One region of the Glutamicibacter sp. NPDC090743 genome, then DNA from elsewhere that is predicted to be linked to it. Evidence: predicted binding sites of a transcription regulator. Region 1 holds the regulator's gene; the other holds the start of a gene.
The links. The regulator HspR, encoded in region 1, represses chaperone genes until heat shock. The targets are predictions, from matches to a motif close to AAGTTGAGTCNNNNNGACTCAACTT.
Positions count from the first base shown of each region.

Region 1 (7,314 bases):
CCCGCGTCCATGGCGCCTTCGGAGGCTCCGGCGCCGACCACGGTGTGGATCTCGTCAATGAAGGTGACTATCTGGCCGTCCGAAGCCTTGATCTCTTCCAACACCGACTTCAGCCGCTCTTCGAATTCGCCACGGTACTTGGCGCCGGCGACCATGGCGCCCAAATCCAGCGAGATCAGGGTCTTGCCACGCAGGGATTCCGGCACGTCGCCCGCGATCATGCGCTGGGCAAGCCCCTCAACGACAGCGGTTTTGCCAACGCCTGGCTCGCCGATCAGCACGGGGTTGTTCTTGGTTCGGCGGGAGAGCACCTGGACCACGCGGCGGATCTCGCGGTCGCGGCCGATGACTGGATCCAGCTTGCCCGAGCGCGCCAGGGCGGTCATGTCGGTGCCGAACTTCTCCAGGGACTGGAAGGTGGCCTCCGGATCCGGATTATCGACCTTGCGGTCGCCGCGGATGGTGGGCAAGGTGCCCACCAGCAGTTCGCGGGTGGCCCCGAATTCGCGCAGCGCGTCGCCGGCTTTGGTCTGGTCTGATGCCAAGGCGATAAGCAGGTGCTCCGTGGAGACGTAGGTGTCCCCCATTTCTGCGGCAGCCGCTTGGGCGTTGCTCACAACCTGCAGCAGCTGTCGGGAGTACTGGGCCTGGGCCACTGAACTGCCGGAGCTGGAAGGCAATGCGTTGATGACAGCGCTTGCCTTGACCGAAAGCGCGTCGACATCCAATCCGGCGGTCTTCAGGAGGGCGACTGCGACGGAGTCGCGCTGGTCCAGCAAGGCCTTCAGCAGGTGCGCAGGTTCAATCTGCGGATTGCCTGCGGTTGAAGCGTTCATCCCGGAAGCCGAGAGAGCTTCTTGGCTCTTAGTGGTGAGTTTGGTGTCCACGCGCATCCTTTCTCTAATTGGGTGAACCCATAAACTTGAGTGTACTTAACTCAACTCTACCCGCACTCTTCGTATTCCAGCTAGAGCAAGATTTTCGAAAGATTTTCTATTTCACTTGCCCAGAAGCAAAACCCCTTGTCACTGATGATTTGCCGACCTAAAATAAGGCATGGCCAACCCGGATTCCAAAGACATTTTTTCACTGACCCACGATGATCTGATCCAAGTTTTCATCGATCAGCACCGGCAGATGCTGCTTTCCTGCACCGGCGGACTGAGTGAAGCCGAAGCCAGATTGAAGTTGGTTGAATCCAAGACCACGCTGCTCGGGCTGGTGAAACATGCGATCTTCGTGGAACGGGTCTGGTTCGGTGAAGCAGCCACCGGCCGGAGCCGTACAGAGCTGGGCATTGCCTCTTCGCCCAGCAAATCATTCGACTTGGAGGCTTCCGACACCATCGATTCGATTCGGCACGAATATGCCCAAGCCATCGAACTGTCGCATCAAGCAGTCGAAGGCAAAACAGGGGATGACGTCTTCTCAAGCAACCGGCGTGGACCGCTGCCGCTGCGCTGGATCCAGCTGCATATGCTGCGTGAACTGGCGCAGCATTGCGGACACGCAGATATCCTGCGTGAACAAATCCTGGCCGCGCGGAAATAGCGTGCCGCCCTCAACCGGTAGACTCCGGGCATGCCATTAGAACTCCACCCGCTTCCCGCTGAAGAATTCCATTCGTGGATGGCACGAAGTACCGCCGAGTACGTATCGGACCTTGTTGCCGCTGGCAGTTCCCAGCGCAAGGCGCAGGAAGATGCAGACCGGACCATGGGCCGGGCCTTTCCCACCGGATTGCCAAGTTGCACCAATGCGGTATTCACCCTGGAGCATGGCATTTTCGGCGATGTGGGCTATGTCTGGATCGGCCACGACACCTCAGGTGATCCGGCTTCATGGTGGGTTTGGGACATAGTTGTCGACCCCGGGCACCGCGGCAAGGGGTTCGGACGCCAGGCCATGAATTTGGCCGAAGAATACGCCCGTGCCCACGGCGCACGTACCCTGGGGCTGAATGTGTTCGGTTTCAACCAGAGCGCTCGCGGCCTCTATGAATCGCTTGGATATGAAACCACCAGCATCAAGATGCGCAAGTCGCTCTAGCAGCGCCTAGTTCCTGCCCCTGGCCCACGTTGCTCCAAGCGAACTGCATTCTTCGAATTGCTATTGATGCCTACCCAACTGCACAAAGACAAAGTACATTACAGATCATCATGACATCCACGGACCAAGATTTTTCCAGAAGCATCGCATCAGGATAAGCTGGTAGAACGTAAGGGAGTATTCATAATCGTTGAATCCGTCAATACGCAGGACTTCATGGTCCTGCCGGGTTTTGCGGCCAGCCCCGGGGTCGGTGAAGAGACTTACTCAGATGCGTTCGCGCGCTACTTACGAAAGCAGGAATCCCTATGGGAGTTTCCCCTATGATTTGGGGAATCACGATTGTCGTGATTCTCGCCCTTCTGGCCTTCGACTATTTCTTCCACATCCGCAAGGCCCACGTTCCATCGCTGCGTGAAGCGGCCATCTGGTCCAGCATCTATGTTGGCTTGGCCCTCGTTTTCGGTGTTCTGGTGCTGGTCTTCGGCGGCATCGACATGGGTGCCGAGTACTTTGCCGGCTACATTACCGAGAAGGCCCTGTCGGTCGACAACCTGTTCGTCTTCCTGATTATCATCGCCAGCTTCCGCGTACCCCGCGAAGACCAGCAGAAAGTCCTGCTCTTCGGCATCGTCTTCTCGCTGATCGCACGTACCGCCTTCATCTTTGTCGGCGCGGCGCTGATCAACCAGTTCGCTTGGGTCTTCTACCTGTTCGGCCTGATCCTGCTGTTGACCGCGGGCAACCTGCTGAAGAAGGATGACGAATCCGATGAGGCCAACAACTTCATCATCCGGATCGCCAAGAAGCTATTCCACACTACCGACAACTATGACGGCGACAAGCTGTTCACCAAGATCGATGGCAAGAAGGTCCTGACTCCGATGCTGCTGGTCATGGTGGCCATCGGCGGTACCGATATTCTCTTCGCTCTGGATTCCATCCCTGCGATCTTCGGACTCACCCAGAACGTCTACATCGTGTTCACGGCTACCGCCTTCTCGCTCATGGGACTGCGCCAGCTCTACTTCCTGCTCGACGGATTGCTGGACCGCTTGATCTACCTGTCCTACGGGTTGGCAGCAATCCTGGCATTCATCGGCGTGAAGCTGATCCTGCATGCACTGCACGAGAACAACTTGCCATTCATCAACGATGGCGAACACGTGATGGTCATTGAAATCAGCACCGGCCTGTCGCTGAGCGTCATTATCGGCGTCCTGGTGCTGACAATTCTCGCTTCGCTGTTCAGCAAGGCAGGCAAGGCCCAGACTGCCATCGGCAACCTGCGCCGCCATGCCAACAGCTACAACGACCTGAGCTACACCTCGGACGCGGTCGAACGCGAACGCATCTACCGCGCCTTGGTGGAGGAAGAAGCGTATGTGAAAACCATGGAAAAGAAGTACCGCGACAAGGCCAAGGACGTGGACAAGATCCGTGTCGAGGTCGCCGAAGCGCACCGCCAGCACGATGAGTACCTCAAGAGCTGATCAGGTTCGTACATAAAGCAAATGGCTGCCAACCCCATCAAGGGTTGGCAGCCATTCGCTGTCTTGGTGCTGCCTAGCGGCGAACACCGCCGATGAAATAGTCCGAAGGCACAATGACCTTGCCCAGAGGCATCAAGGAAACCGGGATCATCTTCAAGTTTGCGATACCCAGCGGGATGCCGATAATCGAAATGAACATCGGGATCGCGGTTACCACGTGCCCCACGGCAATCCAGATACCAGCAAAAATGATCCAGATGATGTTGCCCAGGGTGGAGAACGCGCCTACCGGGCCGTTGTCGACCACGGTGCGGCCAAACGGCCACAGCGCATAGCCGGCAATGCGGAACGAGGCGATGCCGAATGGAATGGTCACGATCAGCACGCAGCAGATGATGCCTGCCAACACGTAGCCCAAGGCCAGCCACAGGCCGCCGAAAAGCAGCCAAATAATGTTGAGAATACCGCGCACTAAATCAGTCATGGTTATATTCTCTGTCTTTTGCCTGTTTTACTCCATCGGGGATCCCCCCGATTTTCTTCTAGGGGTGTCCAATCCCCTACCGTTCGGCAAGCATCGAAGCAGCTAGCTCGGCTAGGATTAATCATCATGAGCGAATCGAGCGAGCAGCAGCGCCCAGCCCACGGCACTGCCCCTAGGAACCCAGACCTTTTCCGTGCCGAGCCGGTATCCTTCGTGCGCCGCGGCAACCGCCTGCAGGGCCGCCGTGCCAGCGCCTGGGAGCGCAATGCCGATCAGTACGTCATTGAGCCGCCCCGCAAGATCGCCGACACTTCGGTTGCCGATGACTTCCAGCTCGATCCTGCCGAGGCTTTCGGACGCACCGCACCGCTGATCGTGGAGATCGGCACCGGCCTGGGCGAATGCATCGCCAACGCCGCCAAGGATGATCCCGAGCGCAACTACCTCGCCGTTGAGGTCTACCGTCCGGGCCTGGCCCAGCTGATGCTGAAGGTCGAGTCTTTCGGCATCGCCAACGTCCGCGCAGTGCAGGCCAATGCACCAGAGGTTCTGGATGTCATGCTGGACGAGAACAGCGCCGATGAGATCTGGATCTTCTTCTCAGATCCATGGCACAAGCCGCGCCACCATAAGCGTCGCCTGATCAAGGCCTCGTTCCTGGACAAGGTCTCCCGCGTGCTCAAGCCGGGAGGCACCCTGCGCTTGGCCACCGACTGGTCCAACTACGCCGAGCAAATGCGCGAAGTCCTCGAAGCCCATCCGGACTTCGAGAACCAGCATCATGGCAATCTGTCCGGCACTGAGAGCAACCTGACCAAGGTGCGCCGCGAGGGCATGGAAGGCTTCGACCCCGAGCCAGAATTCACCGATGCCCAGGGTGGCTGGGCCCCGCGTTTCGAGCGCCGGATCCTGACCAGCTTCGAAGGCAAGGCGCTCAAGGCTGGTCGTCTGGTCTTCGATCTGGCATACACCCGCATCGGCTAGTCGCCGAAATAAAGCATTGAAGAGGCCATGGAATCCATAGGATGGATTCCATGGCCTCTTCTTCTGCGCAAAGTCTGCACTACGCCCAAGCTCCGAGAATGGACTATGCCGGGGTGCGGCTAGAACAATTGTCAATGGACCACGCCCCGGATCTGATCCAGCTCGCAGCCAACGGCCAGTTGGATGAAGCGTGGTTTGCCACCACTCCATCGGCCGAATCCATGCGCTTGGATATCCAGCGCCGCTTGGCATTGCAGGAAACTGGCGAGATGGCTCCCTTTGCGATCATCGACCTGTCCACCGGCAAAGCGGTGGGGGCCACGACTTACTTGAATATCGACGCGGCAAATCACCGCGTGGAAATCGGCTCAACGTTCCTGGCCATGCCAGCCCAAGGCACCGGGATCAATCCAGCTGCCAAGTTCATGCTGCTGCGCCGGGCTTTCGAGGAACTGGATTGCTATTCAGTGGCTTTCTGCACGCACTGGCACAATGCCGCTTCACGCGCCGCGATTGCACGGCTCGGCGCCAAGCAGGATGGCGTGCTGCGCAATCACAAATATGATCCAAAGAGCGGCACCCTGCGCGATACGGTGGTGTTCTCAATACTCCCGCACGAATGGCCTGCCGTGCGCACCCAATTGGAAGCGCGCTTGGCCCGGCACGGACGGATCTAGCGTCCGATAGCGCGGCGCGCGGTAAACAGCGTCACGGTCGGTTCACGGCGTTCAGGGCGCATGCCCCTAGCCAACGAAACGATGTCGCCTCCAGCGGTGCCCGCAGCGAAGATGCGAGATTGGCCCTGGCGTACGGCGGAAAGTTCTTGGCGAAGCCCATTGACTTCGGTTTGCAGATAGGCGACTTGATCTTGCAGGTCCAGGATGCGCTTGATGCCCTCGAGCGAGACGCCTTCCTTGCTCAAGGCCTGCACCTGGCGCAACAGTGATACGTCGCGCTGCGAGTAGCGGCGTTGCTTTCCGCTCTGGCGGCTGGGCGAAACCAAACCAATGCGGTCATATTGGCGCAGCGTCTGCGGATGCATGTCTGCAAGTTGCGCGGCGACGGAAATGACGAAGACAGGTCGCAGGTACTCCCCGTTCACGTTGCTTCTACCACCTTTCTGCAAGGACCTTGGATTCGGTCCCTATTGCCTTCGAGTCTATCTTCCCTGCCCAGCCAATTCGATGACGGGGCAGGGAAGACAGCCTATTGGGTTCAGAGCTTGGCTTTGGCAGCCAAATCCACTCGTGGATCCTCGCCCTCGGTGGCTGATGCGAAGTCCTCCACGGCCTTCTTTGCAGCATCCGAGAGGTTCTGCGGAATCGCGACATCCAGGACGATCAGCAGATCGCCGGTGGCCTTGGAGGTCTTCACGCCGCGGCCCTTCAGACGCAAGGTGCGCCCGGAGTTGGATCCAGCGGGAACCTTCACCGCAACGGAATCCCCGTCCAGGGTCGGTACGTGGATCTTTGCTCCAAGCACCGCTTCAGCGAAGGTCACCGGCACGTGGATGCGGATGTTGTTCTCTTCGCGCTTGAAGAACGGGTGCTCGCTGACCTTGACCTTGACCAGCAGGTCGCCGTTGCCGGCAGCACCAGGCTGGCCCTTGCCGCGCACGCGCACCGACTGGCCATCCTTGATGCCCGCCGGTATGCGCACGTCAATGACCTCGCCATTCTGCTCGCGCAGGCCAATGGTGGTGCCCTTAATAGATCCGGAGAAGGAAATCGTGGTGCTCGCCGTGCGGTCAGCACCCTTGCGCGGTGGTGCGCTCTGGCCGAAGCCGCCGCCACCGAAACCGCCGCCACCACCGAAGAGGTCGGAGAAGTCCGGCTGCCCGCCGCGGCCACGTGGGCCCGCTCCGCCGCCTCCGAAGAGGTTGGAGAAGATGTCCTCGAAGCCGGCTTGCCCGCCGGGGCCGCCCGGTCCGCCACCAGCAGAGAATCGCGCTCCGCCGCCCATGGCGCGGATCGCGTCGTACTGCTCGCGCTCTTCCTTGTCCGAAAGCACCGAGTTGGCTTCGGAGATGTCCTTGAATTTCTTTTCAGCGGCCGCATCACCCTGGTTGGTATCCGGGTGGTACTTGCGCGCAAGCTTGCGGTACGCCTTCTTGATGTCCGCCTCGCTGGCGTCCTTGGAGACGCCCAGAATGGCGTAAAAGTCTTTTTCGATCCAGTCCTGACTTGCCATCAGGGCCCCATCCTTTCAGTGCCAATTCGACACTGCCCACTGTCGAAGACTCGGCAGTGGGCAGTATCGATTGTGCTATTCGTGGCTATTCGCCGGTTGCTACCAGCACCTGAG
Region 1 covers NZ_JBIVXE010000005.1:34,456-41,769, forward strand. Annotated here, with positions in the region: gene clpB (ATP-dependent chaperone ClpB) at 1-887, opposite strand, end outside; gene ACIQTS_RS11095 (DinB family protein) at 1,057-1,551, shown strand; gene ACIQTS_RS11100 (GNAT family N-acetyltransferase) at 1,582-2,049, shown strand; gene ACIQTS_RS11105 (TerC family protein) at 2,358-3,542, shown strand; gene ACIQTS_RS11110 (YccF domain-containing protein) at 3,616-4,026, opposite strand; gene trmB (tRNA (guanosine(46)-N7)-methyltransferase TrmB) at 4,153-5,010, shown strand; gene ACIQTS_RS11120 (GNAT family protein) at 5,061-5,687, shown strand; gene ACIQTS_RS11125 (heat shock protein transcriptional repressor HspR) at 5,684-6,112, opposite strand; gene ACIQTS_RS11130 (DnaJ C-terminal domain-containing protein) at 6,226-7,200, opposite strand; gene ACIQTS_RS11135 (nucleotide exchange factor GrpE) at 7,286-7,314, opposite strand, start outside.

Region 2 (7,314 bases), on a different contig from region 1:
AACTTTCAACAAGTACTTCCTCCCGTACGGGCACTTTCCCCAGAGGCTGCATCACTATCGCCCATCGGGAACTTCGCCTCCAGCGCGTCCTGCGTAGACTGGAGAGAAGCGAATTACCAATCCCGCCGATCAGCCATTTCTAAGGAACTGCACCACACTCATGGCCTCACGTAAACCAGCCAAGAAGAAGCCTGCCCAGGGTCATCCAGCCCGCCGTTCCGGCGCCAGCAGCGTGCCTTTTGAATCCGAAGTGCGCCAAGCTCTTCAGCCATTCAAGTCCTCGCTCTTCCGCCACTTCCACGAAGAGGGCCAGGCAGCCAGCGAGACCCGCGCAGCGCTCGAAGGGCTCACTACCCTGCTGACCGTGCATGCCCAGTTGCGCCAGAGCGTTGACGTCAAAACCCTGGATCCGACGATTCTGGGTGAACAGCTGGGCCACTTGACGTCGCTGGGCAAGGAAGTTTCGGAAGCCAGCGCTGCGATCCTCAAGCATTACCTGACTTTCCTGGGCACGACCGCTAATTTCGGCGGAAGCGTGGATGACTTCAAGCAGACTTTCGAATTCCTCTCCCGCATGGCTGGCGATTCACCCATCGTGGCACCCTATCTCGAAGATGATGAGGCCAACGGCAGCCTCGAAGCGATGCCCTTCGTTTTTGCGGCTCGCGAGTTGATCAGCTGGGTTGGCGAAGGCAAGCCGACCACCCCAGCTGGCGTACTCACCGGCGATACGCTGCAGGATGCGGCCAGCGCGCTGGGCCTGTTCGTCAAGGTCGATGAATCCGCCGGCGTTCCAGAGGATGCCCAGTGGGAGCCGGAAGACGGCACTGCCGTTTCTTCGCTAGCCGACATTCCACGCCTATCGGCATACTGGGACGCCCTGATCGGCACGGCCATGCTGCGCTACCAGGAACCGAACGCAACCCCAACCGAGTCGCTCAGCGATGCGCTGCTGGCATCCAGCGGACAAGGCGCCCGCTTGGTCAAGGAGCTGATTGCAGAGGTTCTCTACTCGCACATCCTGATCAACACCTTGGAGCAGCCGGGCAAGGCGCAGATCGCCGAGATGGTGGCCGGCGTGTTGAGCAATGCCGCATCATCGACACCGCCACGTGCCGAGTTCGCGTTGCAAGTTCCGACCGAAGATGACCTTCCCGCCGAGCAGCATCACCTGATTGCCAGCCTTGAGGAGGTTGTCCCCCAGGTCGAGTCCCTGCTGCGCGTCTTTGAACGCGAAGGCCTTGTCGAGATTAATGACGAGATCACGATTCCTGTGGTCTTGCGCTCTTCACTGGAACGAGCGCTGGCCAAGGTTTCTGATCATGTTTTGAAAGACACCCAAGAGGCAGAGGCTTCCGAGGCTTAACCACCAGCAACGGCAAAGGGTGCGAGAACTAATTCGAGTTCTCGCACCCTTTGCCGTTGATTCATCGACTAGCCGATGCGCGTGGCCAGCTCGGCGTCGTGCCACGGCAGGCGATCGAACCATGGGCCCCGCTTGGTTCGCCGGCCTTCACGGCCAAAGAATCTGCGGTTGCTTCTGCGTTGATCGCAGCATCTGCCGTCTTGCTATCAAAGCCGCCCTTAGGCTCCACGGCCAGGCCTTATTGTTGCCAAACAACCGTATCTGCCTGGGTACTCATGCGCTCTCGCTTCCCAGACAGGAAATGCTCTCCATAGGCGCAACACCCCGCCACGCAGGCCCATTCCGACCTGAGGTGTGAGGCAGAACGCAGAAACACGGGCTGGGTTTAAGTTATAAAAGGTACGTTGCATTACTGACAGACAACGGCGTGCGATGGGGGCACAGCGCCGATGAAAGATCAGTCCGTTTACGCAATGCAACGTACCTTTTAATCACCCTCGGATCCTTAGTGATGCCACTCGCAAAACACCACCAAGTACCTTCCCGGTGATCGGTCTTCACCGATACATGTCTAACTTATCGCGTCCTGCGAAAATCCGAAATCATACTTTAGTAGGAGGGTAGGGGTCAGAACGGGATGCTTGCGCGCAGTGCCCAAACACCGTTTTCGGAACTGGTTGCAAACTTTCCACCAAATGCACGCATCCTGTCACCCATGCCAATCAGGCCTGTCCCGCCTTCGGGCAACCCACTCGCCTTCTTGTCGAAATTCCCCATCTGATTAGTAATTTCCAGGATGCCCTCTGCCCCTTGGACCGTGAGTTCGAAGGTGCACTTCCCGCCCAAGGCACCGTGCTTTATCACATTTGTTGTACCTTCTTGCATGACCCGATAAATCGCAGTCTGTGCAGAACGGGGTAATTCGGAAATTTTCTCGTCAGTGGTGGAGCTCACCTCGAAATTTGCCTCTTTTAGCCTCTGAACGAAAAGTTCTGCACCCTGAAGCGCGTAAACAGTAGTAGCGGCCGGCTTATCAATGCCCTGGGACGAGGGATCTGCCATGGTCCCATCAGCCCTCAGGACATTGAGCATCAGGCGTAAATCGTGCAAAGTCTCAGTACTCAGTTTGGCGATGACATCCAGAGCTTCGAGGGCCTTCTGACCATCGTTTGCGAACTTCGCGGCCTTCGACTGCATGGCCACGACCGTGATGTCATGCGCGACAATATCGTGCAGATCCCGGGCAATGTTCTTTCGCTCCCGGTCGACAGCAAGACGAGTCTGCTCTTTGACCGTATGCATTTGCCGAAGAGCGAGCTCGTTCTTCTCGCGCAGCAAGTAAATATTCCTCGTTAAGAAGAACGCCATCGCCGTCAACGGGGCAATCCCGACAAGCAGAACCGCGTCTTGCCCGGACTGGATGCCGAACTGCACCATCCACGCTGCGGACAAGGTTAGGAATAAGGCCCTAACGCTCATGGCACTGGCCGTAGCTGCCAGCGCCGAAAAAATCATGAATGAAACGACAGTCCAGAAGAACAAGGCGCCGTCCGTGAGGAAGAAATAGGCAACTGCCACAAACAATCCGACGGATACGGCAACCCAGCGAAGACCAAGCGCAAGAATTGCGCACAGTCCTACGCCGAGCAACGCGCCTCGAACCGAAATATCCGACGAACCACTAAATCCGTCTTCCAGCAGAGTCACGAACTCACTACTGGAAACCGCGATCAGAACCGCAATACCAGTCCAAACAATGACACCCCGACCAGCGAAGAGCTTGGTCAGGGTGTCCTTTAGTCGTCCAGTCATATGCCGAATAATTCCCGGCTCAGATGATCAAGTCAAATAAACCGCGTTATGGGCAGGCGACGCCGTAGCGTTTGCAGAACCACTCCGAGAAGGCTGAGCCAAAGCCAGCAGGAGTAGCAACGTTGCCACTGCTGGAGGCTGGAGAGCTCGCGGCAGATGCAGGAGCTGCCACGGCGGTCAATGGTGCCAGAACTAATGCTGCTACGGCCAGCATTTTCAAACCCTTCATAACAAACTCCACATCAGATCAACTTATATACTTTCAGGTGAACAGGCCAACATGAGGCCACCCGCATCGAATCAGAGGAATCAGATGGAACAAATAAAGGTCCTTATTGTCGATGATGAACCTCTAATTCGACATGCGTTGGGCACAATCCTAGCAACAGACCACGGAATTGTAACGGTTAATTCTGTTGAAAATGGACAGGCCGCCGTCGAGTATTGCAGCGGCAATCAAGTGGACGTTGTGCTCATGGATTTGCAGATGCCGATAATGGACGGGGTTAGCGCTACTAAAGCAATCAAATCTGCCGAAGACAGCCCCTCCGTGCTTGCCATTACCGCCTTTTCTTCTGACGACTACCTGGTTCCGGTACTGACCGCTGGGGCCAGCGGATACTTGGTAAAAGACTCTGAACCAGATGAAATTATTCATGCGATCCATGCCGTTCACCAAGGAACTGCAGCCATTTCCCCGTCGGTTTCTTCTGATCTAGTTTCTGCGGTTCGCGAAGCTTACCGGGATAATTCCCAAGACATTCAAGAACTGGCCTATGACTTGGGAATTACCAATCGGGAATTCGAGATTCTAAAACTGCTCGCACGCGGGCTAAACAATACCGAGATTTCAAGAACTCTGACTATTTCCGAAACTACGGTTAAAACCCATATGGCGAAGATTTTCGTTAAGCTGAATGTTCGCGATCGGGTCCAGGCTCTGGTTGCGGCCGCGCGTATGGGCCTTATCGAAATCCCCAAAGACTAGCGCCTGCTTTCCAGCTATTAGTGTGAAGTCAACCTCTTTGACACCTTGCCCGGCTGGTTCGGGAATATCTGCGCGCCATATGCGTTGAACATGAGCATAGACCGCTCAAGTTTCTATTAGGAGGCTCACTTGCCAGCATTTTTCGGCGCACCGTCAGATGGCTCGTTTGAGGAATTCCTCTCTCGATTCCTGTCTTCACGTGCTCAGGCAGCACGTCCCATCGACCTCACGCGCCTGCTTTCCGCCCGCACCCACGAAGCGGTAGCCACCGCGGCAGCGATTTCCCAGGAGCATGGCCACGACGAGATTGATTCCCTGCACCTCCTGATGGCTCTGCTGCGCACCGAACCAGTCGGCGAGCACCTGACCGCCATGGGTATCGACATCGAGGCTTTGAGTGCAGATGCCATCGCGCGCATGCCCAAGTCCCAGGAGAAGGGCGAGAAGCCATCCCACCTATCGTCGGCAGCTCAGCGCAGCCTCTTTGACGCCTATCAGGTTGCTCGTAACTACGGTTCGACCTACATCGACCCTGATCATCTTTTCCTGGCCTTCGTTTTCAACCCGGAATCTCCGGTCAGCCAGCTCCTGGCGCAGCACGGCATCACCGGCCAGTCCTTGCAGCAAGCCGCCATGGAGCAGGCCCAGCGTGGCCAAAACGATGCCCAGAACCAGTCCGATTCCGAGTCCGACGTGTCCATGCTCGAACGCTACGGAACCGATCTGACCCTGCTGGCCTCCGACGGCCAGATTGATCCGGTGATCGGACGCAAGGAGGAACTGGATCAGGTTATTGAAATCCTGGCCCGTCGCACCAAGAACAACCCTGTGCTGATTGGCGAGGCAGGCGTGGGCAAGACCGCCATTGCCGAAGGACTGGCCCGCGCCATCATCGATGACCAGGTACCAGCCCAACTGCGCAATGCGGCCTTGATCTCCATTGATCTTCCGGGCATGCTCGCCGGAACCCGCTACCGCGGAGATTTCGAGCAGCGGCTCACCGGCCTGCTCGACGAGGTAGCCGCAGCCGAAGGGCAGGTGCTGATATTCATCGATGAGATGCATCTGCTGGTCGGTGCAGGCTCTGGCGAGTCCGGCAATATGGACGCCGCAAATATCCTCAAGCCGCGTTTGGCGCGTGGCGAGCTGCACATGATCGGCGCCACTACGCTCGATGAGTTCCGCAAGGTGGAGAAGGACAGCGCGCTGGCTCGGCGCTTCGGCAAGGTTACTGTTGCCGAGCCGTCGGAGGAAACGGCGCTGGCCATTTTGGACGGCCTGCGCGAATCCTACGAGGATCACCACCAGGTGCAGTACACCCCCGAAGCGCTCAAGGCCGCGGTGACGCTCTCTGCCCGCTACTTGAACGACCGCCAGCTTCCTGACAAGGCCATCGACTTGATCGATATCGCCGGTGCCCGGCGGTCCATCGCTGCTGGAGATGCCGAGGATGTGCAGTCCCTGCGTGCCGAATTGGTAGACGCCGAGCGTGAGAAGTCACGCGCTATCGGCGAGGAACGATTCGAAGAAGCTGGCGCATGGCGTGACCACATCGTGGAAATGACCGCGCGCATCAAGGCTGCTGAGGAGGCCGGCGATGCAGGGGTCACCCGGGTAGTGGATGAGAAGCAGATTTCGGAAGTGATCTCCCGATCCACCGGCATCCCCACCTCGCGCATCTCGGGAGATGACAAGGCACGCTTGGCTTCGCTGGAAGATTCCCTGCATGCTTCGGTCATCGGCCAGCACGATGCCGTTGCCGCTGTGGCACGCGCCGTGCGTCGCAACCGTACCGGAATGTCGCCAGCAGGTCGCCCCATCGGCTCGTTCCTTTTCCTGGGTCCCACCGGCGTCGGAAAGACCGAACTGGCCAAGGCCCTGGCTGCAAACCTCTTCGGTTCGGCCGAATCGCTGGTTCGCGTCGATATGAGCGAATACGGTGAGAAGCACACCGTGGCGCGCCTGATTGGCGCACCTCCGGGGTACATCGGCCATGACGAGCCCGGCCAGCTGACCGAGAAGATCCGCCGCAACCCGTACTCGGTCGTGCTGCTCGATGAAATCGAGAAGGCCCACCCGGACGTGTTCAACGTGCTGCTGCAGGTACTCGATGACGGCCGGTTGACCGACTCAGCCGGGCGCACTGTCGATTTCTCCAACACGCTGATCCTGATGACCAGCAACCTCGGCGGCGAGTACTTGGCCAACAAGGCCGGAAACTTCGGTTTCACCTCCGCCAATGCCACCAGTGAGGCTGGAGAAATCCGGGCCAAGGTCATGGGCAAGGTACGCGAGTTCATGCGCCCAGAGTTCCTGAACCGTCTGGACGAGGTACTGCTGTTCTCCAAGCTCTCGCAGTCCGAGATTGGCCAGATCGTCAAGCTGGTCATCGCCGAGACCGAAGCTCGCTTGGTGGACCAGGAGCTGAAGCTGGAGGTGAGCGACGCTGCCGTGCAGTGGCTGGCAAACGAAGGCTACGACCCCGAGTTCGGTGCCCGCCCGCTGCGCCGGCTGGTACAGCGCAAGGTACAGGATGCCATTGCCGACCTGCTGATCAGTGATTCGCTTGCCGCTGGTGACACCGTTTCGGTGGACTATGCCGCTGGCATGCTGAAGGTGCAGAAGAAAGTCGAGATGCCGACTCCACCTGCTCACAACGAGCACGCGCCAAACTACTTCGATAGCTAGGCCGGCATAGCCCATAAAGGGGCTTGCTTGCTCGGGACTTCCGTCCCGGCCAAGCAAGCCCCTTTTCTTCACTTAGAAAGTGCGCTAGTCAGCTGCAGAAATGCAGTCAACCTCTAGCTAAGCAGGAAGACTCCCGGTACCTTTGACTGCATGGCGAACATTGGAATGATCACCCTTGATGCCCTTGACGAGAAAGCTGCCTCGGCTTGGTGGAGGGCTGTTCTGGGCGGGAAATATCTGGGCCAGTACCCGGGGTTCACCATGATCAGCGTCCCTGGCTTCAGCGCGAGGTTGGGGTTCCAAAAAGTTGATGAGATCACTGCCGGCAAGAACCGGGTTCATCTCGACTTGCAAGCAAGCACGAGCCGCGAGCAGGAAGTCGCCCGTTGCACAGCCGCTGGCGCAACACGCGTTGAGGACCACACCGAAGATCCCACTTTTGGCTGGACCATTATGCGCG
Region 2 covers NZ_JBIVXE010000006.1:147,321-154,634, forward strand. Annotated here, with positions in the region: gene ACIQTS_RS13720 (hypothetical protein) at 161-1,366, shown strand; gene ACIQTS_RS13725 (histidine kinase) at 1,994-3,178, opposite strand; gene ACIQTS_RS13730 (response regulator) at 3,492-4,166, shown strand; gene ACIQTS_RS13735 (ATP-dependent Clp protease ATP-binding subunit) at 4,296-6,854, shown strand; gene ACIQTS_RS13740 (VOC family protein) at 7,005-7,314, shown strand, end outside.
Region 2: the regulator HspR is predicted to act here: its motif matches at 4,254-4,278, upstream of ACIQTS_RS13735 (ATP-dependent Clp protease ATP-binding subunit).